One region of the Diaphorobacter sp. JS3051 genome, then DNA from elsewhere that is predicted to be linked to it. Evidence: riboswitches for the same ligand, from Rfam matches in the RefSeq annotation. Region 1 holds a riboswitch; the other holds the start of a gene.
What was found. A riboswitch is a leader RNA that binds a small molecule or an ion and turns the genes downstream of it on or off. The one in region 1 is predicted to bind glycine.
Positions count from the first base shown of each region.

Region 2: linked by a shared signal. The riboswitch ahead of gcvT (glycine cleavage system aminomethyltransferase GcvT) and the one ahead of I3K84_RS14765 (D-amino acid dehydrogenase) in region 1 are both predicted to bind glycine.

Region 1 is NZ_CP065406.1:3,094,406-3,097,666, forward strand. It holds gene I3K84_RS14760 (FIST N-terminal domain-containing protein) at 1-432, shown strand, start outside; gene I3K84_RS14765 (D-amino acid dehydrogenase) at 504-1,814, opposite strand; glycine riboswitch at 1,908-2,019, opposite strand; gene I3K84_RS14770 (peroxidase-related enzyme) at 2,191-3,261, opposite strand, start outside.
Region 2 is NZ_CP065406.1:170,820-174,080, reverse strand. It holds gene I3K84_RS00895 (IS630 family transposase) at 1-813, opposite strand, end outside; partial or broken gene I3K84_RS00890 (TRAP transporter large permease) at 848-1,747, shown strand; glycine riboswitch at 1,754-1,846, shown strand; glycine riboswitch at 1,866-1,980, shown strand; gene gcvT (glycine cleavage system aminomethyltransferase GcvT) at 2,025-3,155, shown strand; gene gcvH (glycine cleavage system protein GcvH) at 3,259-3,261, shown strand, end outside.

The DNA of each region.
Region 1 (3,261 bases):
CGCCACATCGTCGGGCTGGACGCGACGCGCAGCGGCGTGGCGCTGGGTGACCATGTCGAGGTGGGCATGCGCCTGGCCTTCTGCCAGCGCAACGTCGGCGCGGCCCGTGCCGACCTGATGCGCATCTGCGCCGAGATCCGTGAGGAGCTATCGCCCCAACTCGAAGAGGCGCAGGCGCTGCCCGCCGCAGGCAGCGCGCCGCATGCCGAGCCGACGGGCGGCCGGCGCATTTGCGGTGCGCTGTATGTGAGTTGCTCGGGCCGCGGCGGGCCGCACTTCGGTGGGCCCAGCGCCGAGCTGCAGATCGTGCGCCATGCGCTGGGCGACGTGCCCCTGGCGGGCTTCTTCGCCGGCGGCGAAATCGCCGCGCACCGGCTCTATGGCTACACGGGCGTGCTGACGGTGTTCGTCGCGCCGGACGGGGCTTTATAAGCCTTTTTGGCCTCTAGCGCCCGTCCATCAAGCGCAAGCAGCTATGCAATGCATAGCGCCGTGGCGCTTGCTCAAACGCCGATGACGGCGGGGCGGGGCGCCGCAGCAGGGCGCGGCAGGCCGCAGAACGCGAAGTCCAGCTCCGGCTCCAGCCCGCTCACGATGCGCGCGATGGACTTGCCCGAGCCGCAGGCGTGGGTCCAGCCCAGCGTGCCGTGGCCGGTGTTCAGGAACAGGTTGCCGTAGCGCGTCTTGCCGATCAGCGGCACGTTGCTCGGCGTGGCGGGGCGCAGGCCGCTCCAGAACTGCGCCTGGCTCGCATCGCCCGCGCCGGGAAAGAGCTGCTCCACGCGCCGCACGATGGCTTCGCAGCGCACGGCGTTCAGTGCGCGCTCGTAGCCGTTGAGCTCGGCCGTCCCCGCGATGCGCAGCCGGTCGCCCTGCGCGCTGGTGTAGCGCGAGAAGACCAGCTTGTACTCGTCGTCCGTCAGGCTCACCTGGTAGGCGGCGGCCGTGTCGCGCACCGGCAGCGTCACCGAATAGCCCTTGGCCGGGTAGATCGGCAGGCGCAGGCCCAGGGGCTGGGCCAGCAGCGGGCTGAATGCGCCCAACGCCAGCACGTAGGCGTCGCCGCGCACGCGCTCGTAGCCGCCGGCCTCGTTGGTGACCTCCACATGGTCGATGGCGCCGCCCGCCGGGTGCAGCGCGGTGATGTGGCACCCCAGGCGGAACTGCACGCCCGCGGCCTGGGCCACGCCGGCCAGCGCGCGCGTGAACAGGTGGGCGTCGCCGGACTCGTCCTCCGCCGTGTAGGTGGCGCCCGCCAGCTGCGGCCGGACGTGGGCCAGGGCCGGCTCGATGCGCACGGCCTCGTCGGCATCCACCACGCGGCGGTGGCAGCCCAGCGCACGCATCTGCTCGGCGGGCGCCAGCGCGGCGTCGAACTCCTGGGCGCTGGTGTAGAAGTGCAGGATGCCCTGCGTGCGCTGGTCGTACTGCAGGCCCGTGTCGGTGCGCAGTTGCTGCAGCGTGCTGCGGCTGTAGCTGCCCAGGCTCACGATCTGCTCGATGTTGTGGCGCGTGCGCACGGGCGTGCATTCGCGCAGGAATTGCAGGCCCCAAAGCCACTGGCGCATGTCCGCGCGCAGACGAAACAAGAGCGGCGCATCCTCTTTGCCCAGCCACTGCAGCACCTTGAGCGGCGCGCCGGGGTTGGCCCAGGGCTCGGCGTGGCTGACCGAGATCTGGCCGCCGTTGGCGAAGCTGGTTTCCGCACCGGGCACAGCCTGCCGGTCGATGACGGTGACCTCGTGGCCGAGTTGCTGGAGGAAGTACGCAGAGGTGGTGCCGACGACGCCGGCGCCCAGAACGATCACGCGCATGGTTTACAAGCCTTTTTCAAGGTTTGCGCAGGCAGGGCGCGCGCGAGCAGCTATTGAATGAATAGCGAACAGCGGGCGCGACATGGCCTGGCTGCCGCTCCCCCTGTCCTTGGTACCTGAGAGATTCATGCCGCGCGGGACCGTGCGCGGCACTTGCTCCTTCGGTGCGCCACGGCGGGCGTGGCGGCTCTCCAGACGGCTGTGTGGGTGTGCAGTACGGAACCTGAGCGTGTATGGGAGTTTGCGCCTTCGGTGAAACGGCACATGGCCGTTTGCTCTCCTGCGCCGGCCATCGTAGCGGCGCGGGCGCGGCGTCCCCAGCGGGCTAACCCTCAGACCATGAACACGCTCTCAGGGCGGGGCGCTGCGTGCATGCTCAGGGGTAGACCGCTTCGCCCAGGTTGAGCATGAGGCGGTTGGCCCAGGCGAACAGCGCGGCGGCGTGCACCGTGTCCAGGATTTCCAGGTTGCTCAGGCCCGCGGCGCGCAGCGGCGCGATGTGCTGCGGCCTGAACGCACCGGGCGCGCGCGTGAGCGCGGCGCTGGCCTGCGCCAGGGCGCGCTCGCGGGCGTTGGTGCCGGCGCTGTCGGGGTCGGTGAAGATCTGCGCGATCACGTCGTTGCGCTTGGCCAGCTGCTCGAAGCGCTGCGCATGCACCGACGCGCAGTACACGCAGCCGTTGATGCGCGAGACCACGGTGGTGGCCACCTCGCGCTCGGCGCGCGGCAGGCCGCCAGGCGCGTACATGATGGCGTTGAACGCCTCCGAGCGCTCGGCCAGCACGCGGGGCTGGTGCGCCAGCACGAGGTAAAAGTCCGACGTGCGTGCCTTGGGGTGGCTTGCGTCCAGCACGGCGTTCTGCTCGGCGCTGGCGGTGGCGGGGTCCACCACGGGCAGCCAGGCCTTCCAGTCCAGCGTCTCGCTGGTGTAGCCGGCCAGGCGCAGCGGCTCGCCGGGCGGGGGCAGGTTGGCAGGGTGCACGAAGGGCGCTTCTGGCGTGGCGGGTGCGACCGGCGCGGCCGCAGCGCCCGCGGGGCCGAGGGCGGCCAGCGCCGCCACGCCTGCCACCAACCGCGCCTGGTAGGCCACGAAGCCGATGAGCTGCGCGAGCAGCACCACGTCCGGCGTGGCGAGGCCCGCCTGGGGCAGGGCGAGCAGGACCGCGCGGTCGGCCGCGGCGGGCTGCGTGGCCAGCAGCTGCGTGAAATGCGTGATGGCTTGCCAGCGGGCATCCGCCGCGGGGGCGGGCAGGCCGGCCAGGCGCGCGCCGTAATGGTCGGCCAGCGTTGCCACGCCGCTGGCGGCCGCCACGGCCTGGGCCACGGACAGGCGCTCGGCCAGCGCCAGGCCCCCGGGCAGTGCGGGCGCGAGCAGCAGGTCTTCGCAGGCCTGGGTGGCGGTGATGGCCTTGGCGCGCTGTTGGCGCGCGGCCTGGGCATGGGGGGC
Region 2 (3,261 bases), 1.4 Mb from region 1:
CGTGGCGTAGTTGTCGGCGATCAGATGCAGCGTCTTGTCCTTGGGCGTCTCCCGATTGATTTGACGCAGGAACTTCAGCCACTCGATGTGGGTGTGGCGCTGCTGGCACTGGCCGATGACCTGACCGTTGAGCACGTTGAGCGCAGCGAACAAGGTGGTTGTGCCGTTGCGCTTGTAGTCGTGCGTCATGGTGGCCGCGCGCCCCTTCTTGAGCGGCAGCCCGGGCTGCGTTCGGTCCAGCGCCTGCACCTGGCTCTTTTCGTCGCAGCACAGCACCAGCGCATGCTCGGGCGGCGACATGTAAAGCCCCACGATGTCTTCGAGCTTTTGCACGAACTGCGGATCGCGCGAGACCTTGAAGCCGCGCACGATGTGAGGCTTGAGACCGTGGGCCTGCCAATGGCGCATCACGGTGCTGGCGCTGACGCCCAACTCAGCGGCCATCGTGCGCGTGCTCCAGTGCGTGGCCGCCTCGGGCTTGGTCTGTGTGGTTAGCTTCACAAGCTTGGCCACATCCACCTTCACCGGCGGTGCGCCGCGCGGCAAGTCGCGCTCGATACCTTGCAGCCCCAATTGCAGGTAGCGTTCACGCCAGCGCGCCACCTGCACGCGCCCAATGCCAAGCTGCTCGGCAATATCCTTGTTTTGCAGCCCCTGCGCGGCCAGCAGCACGATCTGGGCGCGCTGGGCCAATCTGACGCTGGTGCGCTTGGAGCGCGCCAGCCGGCTCAGCTCGCTTTCCTCTTCATCCGTCAACACAATCGTCGGGGCAACTCGCAATTTTTCACTCCAATGCAAACCGTAGTAGAGCATTGGAGCGTGGTTGCTCAATTAAGTTTCATTAAGAATCAAACACTACACTAGCTACGCGGCCGCGCTGCAAGCCACCAGTGCCGAGCTGGGTGTGATCATCCCGCCGTCCATCCCCATGATCCTGTACGGTGTGGCGGCCGAGGTGTCGATTGGCGAGCTGTTCATTGCCGGCTTCGGCCCCGGCATCCTGATCAGCGGTGCGCTGATGCTGTTCGTCTGGGTGTATTGCAAGTACAAGGGCTGGGGCAAGCATGACGGCGACGGGCGCATGCCCTTCGGCCGCGCGCTGATGCAGGCGGGCTGGGCACTGCTGATGCCAGTCATCATCCTGGGCGGCATCTACGGCGGCGTGTTCACGCCCACCGAGGCCTCTGCCGTGGCCGTGTTCTACGCGCTGGTGGTGGGCATGCTGATCTACCGCGAGATCCGCGTCGCGGACCTGTTCGCCATCCTGCGCAAGTCGGCCATCTCGTCGGCGGTGATCATGTTCATCATTGCCAATGCGGGCCTGTTTGCCTTCCTCATCACGCGCGCTGGCGTGCCGGACGCCATCGGCCGCTGGCTGCAGGAGGTGCTGCAGTCGCCCGCGCTGTTCCTGCTGGGCGTGAATGCCGCGCTGTTCGTGATCGGCATGTTCATCGAGACCAGCGCCGCCATCATCGTGCTGGCGCCGATCCTGGCGCCGGTGGCCCAGCACTTCGGCGTGGACCCGGTGCACTTCGGGCTGATCATGGTGGTGAACCTGGCGCTCGGCATGATCACGCCACCCTTCGGCGTGAACCTGTTCGCGGCGTGCACGGTGGCGCGCATCTCTCTGGATCGCATCGTCGCCCACCTGCTGCCGTTCGTGGGCGTGGTCCTGCTGTGCCTCCTGGTCATCACCTACGTGCCATCGCTTTCATTGGCCCTGCGTGATCTCGTGTACGCAAAATAGATAGAATCCGTCCCGTCAGGAGAGAGTCCGCGCCCCTCAGGGCCGGGCCGCCGAAGGCGCAGGCAGCAGCCGAACGCTCAGGCAAAAGGACTGGCGACACGCCCGCAGGGATGCGGGTGTTTCCCTTGCTGGAGAGAGGCCGCAGCAGCATGCGGCCCACCGAAGGAGCAAGCCCCGTGACATGCCATGCAGGCGGGGTGAATCTCTCAGGTAAAGCGGACAGCGGGGCAAATCGGCGATCGAGAGATCGCTCCACCATTTGCCTTCGCCCATTGCCATGTCCGCCATGTCCGACCTGCTCACCACTCCCCTCAACGCCCTGCACATCGAACTGGGCGCCCGCATGGTGCCCTTCGCCGGCTACTCCATGCCCGTGCAATACCCCATGGGCCTGATGGCCGAGCACCACCACACGCGCACGGCGGCCGGCCTGTTTGACGTGTCGCACATGGGGCAGCTCAAGCTGGTCGGCCCTGACGCCGCTGCCGCGTTCGAGACGCTGATGCCCGTGGACGTGGTCGACCTGCCCGTGGGCAAGCAGCGCTACGGCCTGCTCCTCAATGACGAGGGCGGCATCATCGACGACCTCATGTTCTTCCGCATGGCGCAGGACGAGCTCTTCGTGATCGTCAACGGCGCCTGCAAGGTGGGCGACATTGCCCACATCCAGGCGCGCATCGGCCAACGCTGCCAGGTGATTCCCATGCCCGACCAGGCCCTGCTCGCGCTGCAGGGCCCACAGGCGGCTGCGGTGCTCGCGCGTCTGGCACCAGGCGTGGACAAACTGGTGTTCATGACCGGCGGGCATTTCGACATCGCCGGGGCGCAGTGCTTCGTGACGCGCAGCGGCTACACCGGCGAGGACGGCTTCGAGATCTCGGTGCCCGCCACGCAGGCCGAGGCCCTGGCGCGCACGCTGCTGGCCCAGCCCGAGGTCAAGCCCATCGGCCTGGGCGCACGCAACTCGCTGCGTTTGGAAGCCGGCTTGTGCCTGTATGGCAACGACATCGACACCACCACCACCCCGCCCGAAGCCGGCCTGAACTGGGCCATCCAGAAGGTGCGCCGTACAGGCGGCGCGCGCGCTGGCGGTTTTCCCGGTGCCGACAAGGTGCTGGCCCAGATCGACAGCCCGGCCACCCTCACGCGCAAGCGCGTGGCCCTGGTGGCGCTGGAGCGCGTGCCCGTGCGTGAGCACACCGAGTTGCAAAACGAGTCGGGCGAGCGCATCGGCGAAGTCACCAGCGGCCTGCTGGCCCCCACTGCCGACAAGCCCATCGCCCTGGCCTACGTAATGCCCGCCCATGCCGCCCCCGGCACCCGTGTGAACGCCATGGTGCGCGGCAAGGCCGTGCCCATGGAAGTGGCTGCCACGCCCTTTGTTCCCACACGCTACTACCGCGGCTGAATTCACCACGGCGAACTGCCACCGCGCCCAGGTCAGCCCGGCTACAGTGCGGGCTGACCACTCTCAAACCTTTTCCTTCCACTTCTTCTTCCCGGAGCCCCCCATG